DNA from 4 places in the Candidatus Enterococcus mangumiae genome. Region 3 is predicted to be linked to each of the others. Evidence: riboswitches for the same ligand, from Rfam matches in the RefSeq annotation. Region 3 holds a riboswitch; each other region holds the start of a gene.
What was found. Region 3 has a riboswitch for magnesium ahead of DOK79_RS06290 (LysR family transcriptional regulator). Riboswitches for the same ligand answer to the same signal wherever they lie in the genome.
Positions count from the first base shown of each region.

Region 1: another riboswitch for magnesium. It lies ahead of DOK79_RS11350 (FtsW/RodA/SpoVE family cell cycle protein); the one in region 3 lies ahead of DOK79_RS06290 (LysR family transcriptional regulator).
Region 2: another riboswitch for magnesium. It lies ahead of mgtA (magnesium-translocating P-type ATPase); the one in region 3 lies ahead of DOK79_RS06290 (LysR family transcriptional regulator).
Region 4: another riboswitch for magnesium. It lies ahead of DOK79_RS13385 (LCP family protein); the one in region 3 lies ahead of DOK79_RS06290 (LysR family transcriptional regulator).

Region 1 covers NZ_CP147250.1:2,373,876-2,377,378, reverse strand. Annotated here, with positions in the region: gene DOK79_RS11355 (FtsW/RodA/SpoVE family cell cycle protein) at 1-554, opposite strand, end outside; gene DOK79_RS11350 (FtsW/RodA/SpoVE family cell cycle protein) at 544-1,689, opposite strand; M-box (ykoK) riboswitch at 1,774-1,941, opposite strand; gene DOK79_RS11345 (ISL3 family transposase) at 2,178-3,473, opposite strand.
Region 2 covers NZ_CP147250.1:322,561-326,063, reverse strand. Annotated here, with positions in the region: gene ndk (nucleoside-diphosphate kinase) at 1-434, opposite strand, end outside; M-box (ykoK) riboswitch at 581-753, shown strand; gene mgtA (magnesium-translocating P-type ATPase) at 1,221-3,503, shown strand, end outside.
Region 3 covers NZ_CP147250.1:1,300,959-1,304,461, reverse strand. Annotated here, with positions in the region: gene DOK79_RS06295 (class I SAM-dependent methyltransferase) at 1-269, opposite strand, end outside; M-box (ykoK) riboswitch at 717-884, shown strand; gene DOK79_RS06290 (LysR family transcriptional regulator) at 1,335-2,255, shown strand; gene coaA (type I pantothenate kinase) at 2,574-3,497, shown strand.
Region 4 covers NZ_CP147250.1:2,822,854-2,826,356, forward strand. Annotated here, with positions in the region: gene DOK79_RS13380 (penicillin-binding transpeptidase domain-containing protein) at 1-292, opposite strand, end outside; gene DOK79_RS13385 (LCP family protein) at 549-1,430, opposite strand; M-box (ykoK) riboswitch at 1,706-1,872, opposite strand; gene DOK79_RS13390 (flavin reductase family protein) at 2,037-2,651, opposite strand; gene DOK79_RS13395 (lytic polysaccharide monooxygenase) at 2,801-3,503, opposite strand, start outside.

The sequences.
Region 1 (3,503 bases), 1.1 Mb from region 3:
CCAGCGATCATGAATAATGCCCCCAAGCAAATGACAAAGACTAAACTTGTTCCAAAATCTTTTTGCATGTACATCAATAAGAAGGTCGGCACACTAACGAGTAAAATCTTGCCGACATAAAACAGATCTGTTTTGACAGTCCGGTGCTTGACATTTTGTTCATAGATCAACGTCACATAAACCACGACTAGAATAAACGTCAACTTTACTAGCTCGGAAGGCTGAAAGGAGAAACCACCGATTCTTAGCCAACGTTTTGTTCCTGTGATTTGAAACATCACCGGGTCATAAAAGCGATGCAAAAGTGCCATCACTACTAGAGAAAAAGCATAAAAATACGGAGAATATTTTAAAAAAACAACTGTTTTCACGCGCTGCATGATCAATAACAACGCTAAGGACATCAGACAAAAGACAATTTGTTTGAACACAACACTTCTGACTGGAACTTGATCATATACTGCTGCACCATATTGTACGGCAACACTCAATAGATAAAAAAGAAAAATCGGTAAAAATAGTGCGTAGTTGAATTCATTGAATTTAAATTTCATTTCTGGCACCTCGTGAAGACAGTTTCAGGCACACTCCTAATAGCAGTGATAAAATCAAATAACTTGATCCCCCATAACTGATAAAAGGTAATGGGATACCGGTCATTGGGATCATGCCACTGATACTCGCAATATTGATGCTCGTCTGTAACAATAGCAGCATTCCTGTTCCCAAATAGATCAAGCCGATTTGTTGGTTTGGCTCGTTGGCGCTTAAAACAAATAAGCGCAAGATGATTGAAAATAGCAATGCCAAAATCAGTAGGCCAACAATCAGCCCTAACTCTTCCAAAATAATCGAAAAAATAAAATCCGTTTCCGCTACTGGTAAATATCCTTTTTTGGTAATACTATTCCCTAGCCCTAACCCAAAAAGTCCACCGTTATACATGGCATAATAAGATTGGCTCATCTGGAATCCTTTGCCATATGGATCTAAAAAGGGATTAAATGCAATCGTCAAACGATCATATGTGTGTGCAAAAAGGCTTGGTAATAAATCATTGCTTCCTAGCAAGTAGATGATTCCTCCGAGAACCAAAAAAAGACTGAGTAATCCTGCAAAAAACACTAAGATATAACGAACTGGTAATTGCACCGTGGTGATCATGATTGCTGCTAATAAAATCAATAAAATTGCACCAGTTACCTTTGGTTGGAATAAAATCAGCAGAGTACATAAAGAGATGATCAAAAATGGTTTTTTCAGTTCATTCAATGATTGCTTCGATGTTCTAAAATAATGAGCTAAATAAAAGATCATACCGACATTCACGATTTCTGCGGGTTGGAATTGAAAGCCAGCAATGGAGATCCACCGTTGCGCCCCACTGATATTGACACCGATTCCTGGTACTTTCGTCAACATCAATCCGACGATACCGATCCCCATCATTATTTTTACGATTCGATGATCGAGTATGAATGCAGGTCTGATTCGATAAATGAAAAAAATCATTCCCCAACTCAGTCCTACGAATACCAATTGTCGAACTAAAAGCTGTTTCGTACTTTGATCGAATGACATCAGACGAAACGTACTCGCACTATAGATCATCAGCAGACCGATCACACTGATCAGCAGATATGGTACGAGTAAATATAAGTCTAATTTTTTAATATCTTTTACACCCATCCTATATTTCTCCTTTGTGTTACAGCGGAGATACGTCACTTACCCATCTTGAATAAAAAAAGCCAAACGAAAAATACGATTGGCTTTTCAGTCTCATCGTGTGAGTTTTGACACTAAACAACGTAAAGATTTCTCTTAGCTATCTTATGAAGAGCCTTAATCCGACAATTCCTGTTTTACACATTGGCGTCTTTCGACGTTTCTGCGCAATAGCCTATGTTTGTTTAGGAGTCTCGCCTAACAAGTTATTCTATTTGAAAAAAAGTATACCTGTTTGATTATTCATTCACAAGAAAAGCTCGAATAACCATATGAAACTTTAGCTTTTTTTAATTAAATATAAATTATTTTTAAAATTTAATAATAACTGTTCTATAATTTCTGGTTGAAATATACAAAAAAACGGCTCTTTGTCAATAAGGACTGATGAGTGCAATCAAGTGAAATCCGGAAGAAGAAGTGAACACTTCTTCTCCGGATTTTCTTCGTTATTTGACGTGAATGACTTGATTCGTCAAAAAGATTCGGATGCGCATGTTCTCAAATGATTTAAAGCCATAAGACACTCGTTTGAGTGTTTTGATGTGGGTGTTTTTTGCTTCAATTTTCCCATTAGAGTAAGGATAAATCAAAGAATGACGAATCCCTTCTTCATAGCTCAGAAGATTTTGTAGTTTTAGCCGAAATTCTTTATCTAATGTTTCTGGTAACTGATGCAAGAGAGTGAAAAATGACTCGTGGTCTTTGTCACGAAAGGCATCCGCTAGTTCATGGAACGCTTGATAGGCGACTTTCAAGGCAGTTGAAGCACTTAATAAACGGTCAAGCACCATGGCTTCTGTCAGGTAAGGATACTTTGGGGCACGAAAGCTACGCCAAGTTTTATATTCTGTGTGGTTGATATTCTTCCGATTTTTGGTGAGTAAGCGCCAATGGCTTTTTAATTTCCTTGGCATTGTCCGATTGCCCGAAGCAATCAGGCGTTTCATTTCACGGACACGAAAATCTTGGAACGCTTGATTCATGTGTTTGACCACATGAAAACGATCAATGACCAGTTTGGCATGAGGAAATACTTTTTTTGTTAGTTGAAAATACGCCGCATTCATATCAGTAACTAAATAGTCGACGTCAGATGGATTCACACATGTCTGGAAATAAGTGGTCAACCGAGACAATTTTCGAGTGGGTAAGATATCAACTAATTGCCCGGTTTCCCCATCGGCACAAATAAAACTCATCTTATCTTCTGAGGATACATGGGAACGAAATTCATCGACCATCAATACTTTGGGCAGGTGGCGCTTGGCTTGTTTTGGTAAATAGGTTTTTAACGACTTCAAAATACGCGTCACCGTTGGAATAGACACCTGGCAATGCTTTGCGATAAAAGATAAGGAGACCTTTTCGGTGAGTAAAGCAATGATTTTCATTTTTACATGCTCGGCAATCGAATGATTTGGCCGAACAAAATAGCTTTGGGCTGTCCAATGGGTATGGCAGTTTCTACAGTGATAACGTTGTTTCTTCAGCCGCATGATTAGCGGTAAATGGTTGAATTGATCGAAACGAATGCAGGTCATTTTCTTGCCATTTTTGACAATGACCGTTTTCCCCTTCGAATCTCTCACGGCAGAGCCACAAGTCAAACAAGCAGAAGTAGGAGGAGCTAACACTGCGTCAATAACTAAAGTATTGGTTTGATGGAACGTTTCGTAAGAAACATCTTGGATGGTTAAATATTTATCTGTTAATCGGAGCATTTTTTTGATAGAATTTTCCATAGAGCATATCGTCCTCTCAGTTGTTTATTT
Region 2 (3,503 bases), 980 kb from region 3:
CATTTTTTTGGCTCTTCTACTTTTTTCGTATCGAATGGTGGAAAGAAACGCGTGATCTCAGTATTCGCTGCATCTCGTGAATCCGAAGCATGGATGATATTTTCTGTACCAGGTAAGGCAAAATCGCCCCGGATCGTCCCAGGAACGGCATCTGCTGCTTTTGTTGCACCGACCATTTTACGCACGAGATCGATCACATCTTCACCTGTTAATACCAGAAAAACGACTGGTCCAGAAGTCATGTAGTCGATCAAGTCCTCGAAAAAGCTTCGACCAGAGAGATGTTGATAGTGTTCTTTCGCTAGTTTTTCAGTCATCGTAGCGAATTTCATTTCAGCTATGGCGAATCCTTTTTCTTCAAATCGCTGGATGATTCGACCGACCAGATGACGTCTTACCCCATCAGGTTTGATAATAACAAGTGTACGTTCCATATCCTTCACTCCTAACTGTTGTGATATGCTCATTATACCTAGAGAAAGAAAGCATGACAAACGAATCCCTTATACTTTCATTTATTTTTTTGAAAATGTGTTTGACATTCCGTCAAATAGTTGTTACATTAGGTGAGGAAAAACTGAATAAGATTTGTTAGGTGAGGCTCCTATACAAACATAGGCTACTGCCCAAAAATGTCGAGAGACGCCAATGGGTAGAACAGGAATTGTCGAGATAAGGCTTTTCATAAGGTAGCTAAAAGCTCTTTTGCTTTTTACGTTGTATAGTGCCAAAACTCAACGAGTAGATCGACCACGCTTTTTTTTGTGCACTTTTTTGACCTTTCGCTGAGTTTTGGCGAAAGGTTTTTTGTTTGTCACCGACCAGTTTTTCAAATAAAGAAGTGTTTGAGGGTGATCTAGTTGGGAAGTTGAAGTATCAAGTAATCAGACAAGGAAGTAAAGTTAGTAAACGAAAGGAGATGAGAACAAATGGATGACAGTCAGGAGTACAAGGAGACAAAGCGTTGGTCTGTTGAGACTATTATCTATCTGTTCTCAGCGCCTTTGAAACACTCTGTCTCCGTTGATTAAGTAAAAATGGTTCAGGGGCATCAGTCTTGTTTGTCTCTTAAAACCAAATAAACGGTGTTTGGAAGTCAGTTCTTTCAATATCAAGTCAAAAAGTGAAAAAATGCGAGCAGCTATTTTTCTCAATTCCTGCCTTAATACTTGGAACTGAACGGCTTTCTCACAACCTAAAGATCAAAGGAGAATCACAAGATGGAAAAAAAGAAAGAAACAAGAAAAGTCTATGCTGGCTTTGCTAGTAAAAACAAGCAACAGTTATTCGACTTATTTCATACAACACAAAAAGGCTTGTCTACAGAACAAGTCGAAAGTCTAAGAGAAACTTATGGAAATAATAGTATTTCATATGGAAAGAAAACGCCTTTTATTGTAGAAGCGATCAAAGCGTTTATCACCCCTTTTACGTTAGTATTGATTGCATTAGGAATTATTTCTTATATCACCGAGTATGTATTAGCCGCTCCAGCAGATAAAGATTTGTTTGGTGTGATCATCATTTTCGCGATGGTGCTAGTCAGCGGCACGATGACTTTGATCCAATCCGTCCGTTCAAACCAAGCTGCTGAAAAGTTGAAATCATTAGTCAAGGTAACAGCGGCAGTTAAACGAGATGGTGGATACAAAGAAATTCCCATGGAAGAAATCGTTTGTGGGGATCAAGTACGTTTATCTGCAGGGGATATGATCCCAGCGGATATGCGGTTACTTTCTGCCAAAGATTTATTTATCTCACAAGCTGCATTGACTGGGGAAAGCTATCCGGTTGAAAAGCATGCAACTGTTTGCTCTGGAAGAACACAAAGTGAAACAAGTTATGAAAATATTGCATTTATGGGAAGTAATGTAATCAGTGGTAGTGCAGAAGGCATTATCATCTCTGTTGGAAACGATACGATGTTTGGTCATGTGGCGCAAAACTTATCACAAAAACCTGTGAAAACAAGCTTTGAACTAGGTATCCAAAAAACATCGATGTTGTTGATCAAATTTATGGCGTTGATGGCACCAACTGTCATTGTGATCAATGGTTTTACAAAAGGAGATTGGTTAGAAGCATTCTTGTTTGGTTTGTCAGTCGCTGTTGGCTTAACACCAGAAATGTTGCCGATGATCGTTACGACAAACCTTGTGAAAGGTGCTAGTGCGATGGCGAAAAAAGGAACAGTCATCAAAAATCTGAATGCCATTCAAAACTTCGGTGCGATCGATGTACTTTGTACAGATAAAACTGGAACATTGACGCAAGACAAGATTATTTTAGAATATCACATGGATTGTGAAGGAAATGAAAATGAGCGCGTATTGCGCCACGCCTATTTGAATAGTTACTATCAAACGGGCTTAAAAAACCTTTTAGATGTTGCGATTATTGACGAAGCTGTTGAGTCGTTAGATACAGAGCAGATCCGTTACCAAAAAGTAGATGAGATCCCCTTTGATTTTGAACGCAGAAGAATGAGTGTCGTGGTAGCAGATCCAGCTGGAAAAACCCAAATGATCACAAAAGGTGCGATCGAAGAAATGTTAAGCATCTCTTCTTATATCGACCTTGGTGGTGAAGTCAAACCATTGACCACAGAACAAAGAGAAACAGTTTTGGCAAAAGTTAGAGATTTAAATGAAGATGGCTTACGTGTCATCGGTGTTGCACAAAAAACGAATCCAAGTGTAGTTGGGGAATTTTCAGTGAAAGACGAATCAGAGATGGTCTTGATTGGCTATCTTGCTTTCCTAGATCCGCCAAAAGAAACAACTAAGCAAGCGTTGAAAGCGTTGAAAGATCATGGCGTTGCTGTCAAAGTACTAACAGGTGATAACGAATTAGTCACCCGCTCTGTTTGTCGTCAAGTAGGCTTGCAAATCAATGAATTGATCACTGGTGAGAAAATTGCTGAGATGTCTGACAAGCAATTAGGAAAAGTAGCTGAAGCGCATGATGTCTTTGTTAAATTGAATCCTCAACAAAAAGCTCGGTTAACGACAGCGTTGCGTAATAATGGGCATACAGTAGGTTTCTTAGGAGATGGTATCAATGATGCGCCAGCGATGAAAGTTGCGGATATTGGAATTTCAGTAGACACAGCAGTAGATATTGCCAAAGAATCAGCGGATGTCATCTTGTTAGAAAAAGATTTGATGATCTTAGAAAAAGGGTTACTGTCTGGTAGAGAAACGTTTGGTAATATTATGAAATATATCAAAGCGACAGCTAGTTCAAATTTTGGAAATATGTTTTCTGTCTTAGTTGCGAGCACATTCCTTCCATTTTTACCTATGCTCCCACTACAAATCCTATTTTTGAATTTGATATATGATGTTTCTTGTATCTCATTACCGTGGGATAGAATGGACAAAGAGTATTTGCATGAACCTAAAAAATGGGAAGCATCAAGTATTGGAAAATTCATGGTATACTTTGGACCGACGAGTTCTATTTTTGACATCACGACGTATCTATTGATGTACTTTGTGATT
Region 3 (3,503 bases):
ATGTCTACCATCTCCACAAAACGTTCACTCGCATATGCAAGAGAAAGCCCGATTGGACCATAGCCACAACCAACATCCAAAATTTTGCCTTCAGGTAACTGCGTCCATTCAAAGGCATCAATCAATACGCGTGAGCCATAGTCGACTGTTTCACGTGAAAACACGCCCGAGTCTGTTACGAACTGAAAGTTTTTTCCTCTTAACTCAAATGACCATTCATCAAACTCATGAGCAGTCTCTGGGTGTTCGGAATAATAATGATTCGTCATAGTTTCCATCCTTCTCATCTATTAGATGTTCATAGTCTATCGTGTTCCTTGAGAAGGTGCAAGCGAAATTGTGTTTCTTCGAGGGTGTGACAGAAGTGTCCAGCTTCGAGAAATAAGCCAGGAAACCCGAAAATTGTTCTTCAAATTTTTGGGTTTCCTGGCTTATTTCCGAAGGAGTTGCTTCTGGAACACCTTTTCTTCGGTTTTCTTTTATAAATAAAACCATTTAATCGCGATACGGAAGAAAAAACTTTTCTTAGCTGCTCACTCTTCTCCTTTTTCGGTATTTGCGTAATCTGTTTCGTGAAAGTAGAGAAAATATCAATAGAAGTCCCATAAACCCTACTATTATCGTTTTTAAGAAGACAAATATCTCCATGATATCTCTATTCATGAAACGCGCATGATTGACTATTACTTCCACTGCCCTTTATGATATGGATGAAAAAATAATCATATTAGGTGAGGTTACTCTGAAGAACATAGGTTATCGCTCGGAAATGTCGAGAGACAGTAACGAGTAAAGCAGGGATTGTCGGATTAAGGCTTTTCCAAGATAACTAGAACTTGTTTCTTACGTCTCAGAAAGCCAAAGCTCAATTAACGTGATTACAATTGCGCCTTACAATTGCAAATTACACTATCCAATGTTTATTTGAGTACGCCGCCCTTTATGTATTAAGGAGGCTTTTTTATGTTGTCAGTAAACCTCACGCCACCAAAAAATCAGTAGAAAACCGCTTTAAGTAAGCGTGTCTTATTCCACATTCTTTTGCTTTCCTAGGTGTGTTGATTCCCTTTCCTAGTTGAGATTCACTTCATCCATTGCAACCTATCAATCACTAGCCTTCGATCAAGAGTCTATAAATCATTGACTCGCATAAAAATCAACTAGCAACCGATAAAACTGTCATGTTTCATTTCCTATTAAAAGTAATAGTGATTCGTTTCACATTTATTAAGGAATGTTTAATCTCTATGCGCCCTGCTATATAACCCTTGTTTTTTAAAAAGGCGCATGAGAAATTTAGGGGGAGAATAAAATGTTAAAGGAGGCATAGGTGTATGTCGATCGAAAAATTAGAGTATTTCTATATGATTGCCCGTTTCAATAGTCTTTCACAAGCTTCAAAAGAGCTCCATGTCAGTATTTCCTCATTAAGTAGTTCGTTAAAAAGTTTAGAACAAGAAATCGGGACTGAACTATTCGAACGTCATGGCAAAAAAATCAAGTTGAGTAGCCATGGGAAATCGATTCTTCCTTCCGTAGAATTGATTTTGTCGGAAGCGAAGAAATTGAATATCTCATTAAATGAATCAGTGGACTATCCTTCTTTGCGTGTTGGCACAAGTGATGCATCGTTTATCTTTGAAGCAGACAAGTATCCAACTCATCATCAAAGCTTTACGATCGACTACCGCTATGTTCCTTCATTGGACTTATTGAATAAACTAAGCCAGAAAGAAATCGATTTTGCGATTACTTCTGCCACCTTAGATCACCCGAAATTTGTTCAAACAAGGTTGGCAACTTTAGAACTCAAAGTAGCAGTCAGTGAATATTTACTAAAACCAGATGGTGCATTGTCCACGGAGATACTTGAAGAATTACCTTTTATCTTTTTACTCGATCATGTCGAACATCAAGTGATCACAAAAAAAGTAGCACAACAGCTGACGAGCGAACCAAAATATATCGTTTGTCCAGATAGCTTAGGGGCAATGAAGATGATCACAGAAGGCAAAGGAATGTTATTAGTCAATCCCTTTGCACAAGAACTCTTAACCATTGAACCCGTTTGTTTTGTCTCTTTACCAACATTTCCGACCATTCATTTTTATCTTTATAAAAATAGTGAATCAAAAAACTTTTACTTCTATCCAGAAGTTGAAAAAGAAATCCAAGCAATCTTTACTCAAAAATGTCACAAAACTTTAGAAAGAACCTCGATAGAGAATCACCCCTCTTACTTGTCAAAACGATAAGCCTTACTGTCAAACTAAGACAAGGAACCAAAGATCAAAAATAAATGCAGGCAAGAAGCCAACACAGAAATATTTAACTTCATAAAATAAGTAAACATCCACGAAATCTACCCTTCAAAATTTTGTGGATGTTTCTTTTTTATTTACTGAAATCCCATCTATGCCCTCCCCGCCTTTCTGTTATGAAAAAAAACGAAATACTTATTCTTCCATCCTTTGATTTGAGAAAAACCAATGAGTTTCTCGCCTAAGTGGTAGGGTTTGATGCTCTTTTATGTTAAAATAGGTCCATTGATGGGAGAATCCAGGAGGCTATGTATGAATGATCCAATGAATTATTACCGTGTGGCAAGAGAAGAGTGGCGCGAATTTTACCGAAATGGTCAAGCTCCATTGACACAAGATGAACTAAATAGTATAAAAAGTTTGAACGACCGTATTTCCATGCAAGATGTTCGCGACATCTATGTACCACTTGCACACTTGATCTTTCTTCATATGAAAGAGTTTGAATCCCTCTCTCTGAGCAAAGGGTTATTCCTACACAAGTACGTCCAAGTTCCACCGTTTATCATTGGGATTGCCGGAAGTGTCGCAGTTGGTAAAAGTACGACTGCACGCTTGTTACAAATGATCTTATCTCGGACATTCAAACGAAGAAATGTCCAGTTGATCACCACCGACGGCTTCTTGTATCCGAATAAAGTCTTAAAAGAACGTGGCATCATGGATCGGAAAGGATTTCCAGAAAGCTATGACATGGAAATGCTGATCGACTTTCTTAACCAAGTAAAATCTGGTCAAGAAACAACAAAAGTACCGGTCTATTCCCACGATGTTTATGATATTATTCCCGATGAATATGAACTGATCCAACAACCGGACATTTTGATCGTCGAAGGAATCAATACGCTCCAACTGCCAGCCAATCAACAAATTTACGTCAGTGATTTTTTTGATTTCTCTGTTTATGTGGATGCAGATTCTGAATTGATCGAAAAATGGTATTTGGATCGCTTTGGTGCGTTACTTGATACAGCTTTTCAACATCCACAAAACTATTACTATCAATTTGCCATTGGCAATCGTGAAGATGCATTCAAAATGGCAAGAGATGTATGGAAAAATGTGAATTTGAAGAATTTAAACGAATATATCTTGCCTACTCGTGGAAGAGCCGATATAATTCTCCATAAAACTGAAAATCATATCATCGATTCGATTTTCATGCGAAAATATTAGCATTTT
Region 4 (3,503 bases), 1.5 Mb from region 3:
TGCCTCTGATTTCTGCTGCACCATAGATATTTTGATATTTTTCTAAGACATCTTGTTCAGTGAGATCATTATTCCCCTGAACTTTAAGTGATTTCACCGCTTCTTCATAGTTTTCATCGTTCAGTGAATCGATAAATCCTTCAATGGTTTTCTCACCAGCTTTTACCGCTTGTTGTTCTTGGACATGTTGATAATAAAAGAAGCCACCACCAGCAGCTGCAAGCAAGACGACAATTCCCGCTCCAATATAGATACCGGTCGATTTTTTCTTTTGTCTGTCACTCCTTTTCATGTTTGAATACCTCTCTTTATTAAAAAGTTCGAATCAAAGATATTCTAACATATGACAGGAAAAGTAGCGTTATGAACTAAATGATTCTTAACGATTCCTGTCATGATATTAATGAATTTTTAACGAAAAAAGTACGCACTGTTCACCCTACCCTATCAAAATAAGCCGGAGATTCGGAATCATCTCTGATTTTCCGAGTCTCCGACTTATTTCTGGATAATAATATTTCCTTCATAACCACTGATTTAACAAAGGCTTATTTATTCAAAAATTCACTGATCGCTTGCTTATTTTTGGCTAAGTCGATTTCTAACACGCTACCTGCCGGTGTATTATCGTTGAAATCCCAACTTTTGTCCACTGGCACTGACAACGTATCGATTTTTTTGTCATTGTTTAGAAAATCCAAACCACAATCTAATAAGACACTTTCGGGTAGATTTGTCTGGATACTGCCTAAAAGTTTTCCGATTGCCTTTGGTAGTTTAATGATCGATGTAACATCTTTCAGTTGACTGGCTACCGCTTCAACGACTTGTTGCTGTCTGCGGATGCGACCAAAATCCCCTTCTTCGTCTTCACGAAAGCGCGCATACTGAAGTAAGGTGTTGCCGTCCATTGTTTGTTCTCCCTTTTTGATATCTACACCATCTAAATCAAGATCTTTTTCCGCATCGATGGTTACGCCATCTGGAAATAATTCATCGACACAATCAATAAAATCTTGGAATGTAATGCTGGCATAATAAGGCGTTTCTAACTTGAAATTCTCTTGTAATGTTTTGTCCAATAAGTCAATACCACCGTAGGAATAGGCTGCATTGATTTTATTCATGCCATATCCCGGTATAGGTACATAAGAATCCCTCATAATAGAAATCAATTTTGCTTGCTTTGTCTTTTGATCATATTGAGCGACCATCAACGAATCTGAACGCCCGTTTTCTTCTTTTGATCGAGCATCAGAACCAATCAATGCGACATTGATGATCGTCGGAACATCTTTTGCATCGACTTTGTCCACTGTGTCGGATTGCTTAACTGATGAAAAACCTTGGATAAATTCAAAAGAAAAAAAGCCGATGACCATCGCAAGAACGAGCAAGATACTTAAGATGATTTTTTGAAATGGTTTCATGTTAAATGACTCTTCCTTTCAAACTCTTCTACTTGCAACATAGAACATTGTCCCTTATGATGAGTCAAGTAAAGAGTGTATTCTCTTTCATGTCTTTTGGGTCGATTGAGCTGCAACTCGTCGATCCTTTTTTGTGTATTTCTCTCATAAAATCAAAAAAAGTTCGTTCCATTACTCCCCTTTCTCGTCCAGACACAAGTTAGGCGAAGCGAGCATAAAAAGAAGCGAAAACTAAGAAAAGGTCAGAAACCTTTTCGAACAAGATTTCTGACCTGGCATCATCTCATCGTCCGAGTTTTAGCACTATACAACGTAAAGAACGCATTCTTAGCTATTGGAAAAAGCCTTAATCCGACAATTCCTGTTTGACCCATTGGCGTCTTTCGACGTTTCTGGGCAATAGCCTATGTTTGTATAGGAGCCTCACCTAACAAGGTTAGTACTTATTTGATTTTTACAAAACTCATCTTATTCCTCTTTGAATCGATAATCAATAAAAACTAAAATAAAATAACTAAATTAATCTTTACTTAATAAAGTTTAAGGACAGATGATAAGTAATTAACTTCCACTGATCTTTAGAAATAGAGTCATTCCATCGTGTGATTATTTTGGGCGCAGCATCGAAACGATCTCGCCAAGTTTTCCATAGTCATTTCCAGCTAAGCGACTGATCGGCTGTAAATTGGTAGGATCGATATAGCCCGTTTGTTCATCATAGACAGTTTCACTCAATTGATAAGCAGCTATCTGTAATAAAAATAAATCAGCCGTAATTTCTTGGTCTTTCATGATCGGGACGTGTTGATAAAGTGTGGTCTCAAAGGCAATACTAGCTTCATTGATCCTTGGAACATCGATCGTATCTAATTCGGAAATCGTGAACGAAGTCAACGTCAACTCACTTTCCTCACTGGATAAGCTAGCGGCTGTTTGATTCGCATCTACCAGAATATTCTCATCTAAAATATGGATCACGGCTTCCTTCGTTTGCATCAGATGTCTAGCAGTGTCTTTCCACTCTCCGTTCTTTCGCTGAATGGCTAAGGAAAGTATCGGTGGATTGGAACTGACGATATTAAAGTAACTAAATGGCGCAATATTCGTCACTCCTTGGATCGACCGTGTCGCTACTACAGCCACCGGTCGAGGAATTACTGAACCGATCAATAGTTTATAGTTTTCTCTTTCAGTTAACTCTGAAGGAACTCGTTTGAACATTTGCTTTCCTACTTTCTTGTTGAATGATCCATCCTAATGATAGTCATGGTATCGGACAATCTTATTCATTGTCAACTAAACGTTCTTATTCCTAAGTCTTATGACACAAAAACACCCAGTGCAATTAAATGCACTGAGTGTCAAATTGATTATTTCAAACGGAATAATGTTGGTGCTTGGTCAGGTGCCCAAGTATCATCGCCATAGTTAAAATGCGTAACTAATGTTGTATATACTCTTCCTTTGTAGCTTACTTCTTCGTTCGCAGTATAAAGTTCTGGTGAAGACATTGAACCTAATTTCCATTCGCGAACGCCTTCAATGATTTCGCCTTGTTTTGTTGTAACATTCAATGTATTACTTGCATATGAAACTTCGCCATTTGTACTGATTGCACGTACTACGTATGAATAAGTTGTATTTGCTATTAGATTTTCATCCATATATGAAGTTTCTGAAGTTGAACCAACTAACTGGCCGTTACGGTAAATGTCATACTGTTTGATACCTTGAGTGTGTGTTGAAGCTCCCCACATCAATGAAACACTTGAAGATGTTTCGCCCATTGAGTGTAAGTTTTTAGGGGCAGTTGGTTTTTCTTCTGCACTGATTGCTGTAGTTGTTACTGAGATTGCTGTTTTATCTGATTTGATACCTGTTTGGCTAACTGCTTCGATTTCATATGTATAAGTTGTTTCTGCTGTTAAATCTTTATCAGAAAATTCAGGATCAACAGATGTACCAACTAGTTTACCATCACGATAAACATTGTAAGAAGCTGCATTTGCTTGTCCGTTCCATGTTAAGTTTACTGTTGATGAAGTCACGTTTTGAACACGAACATTTTGAGGT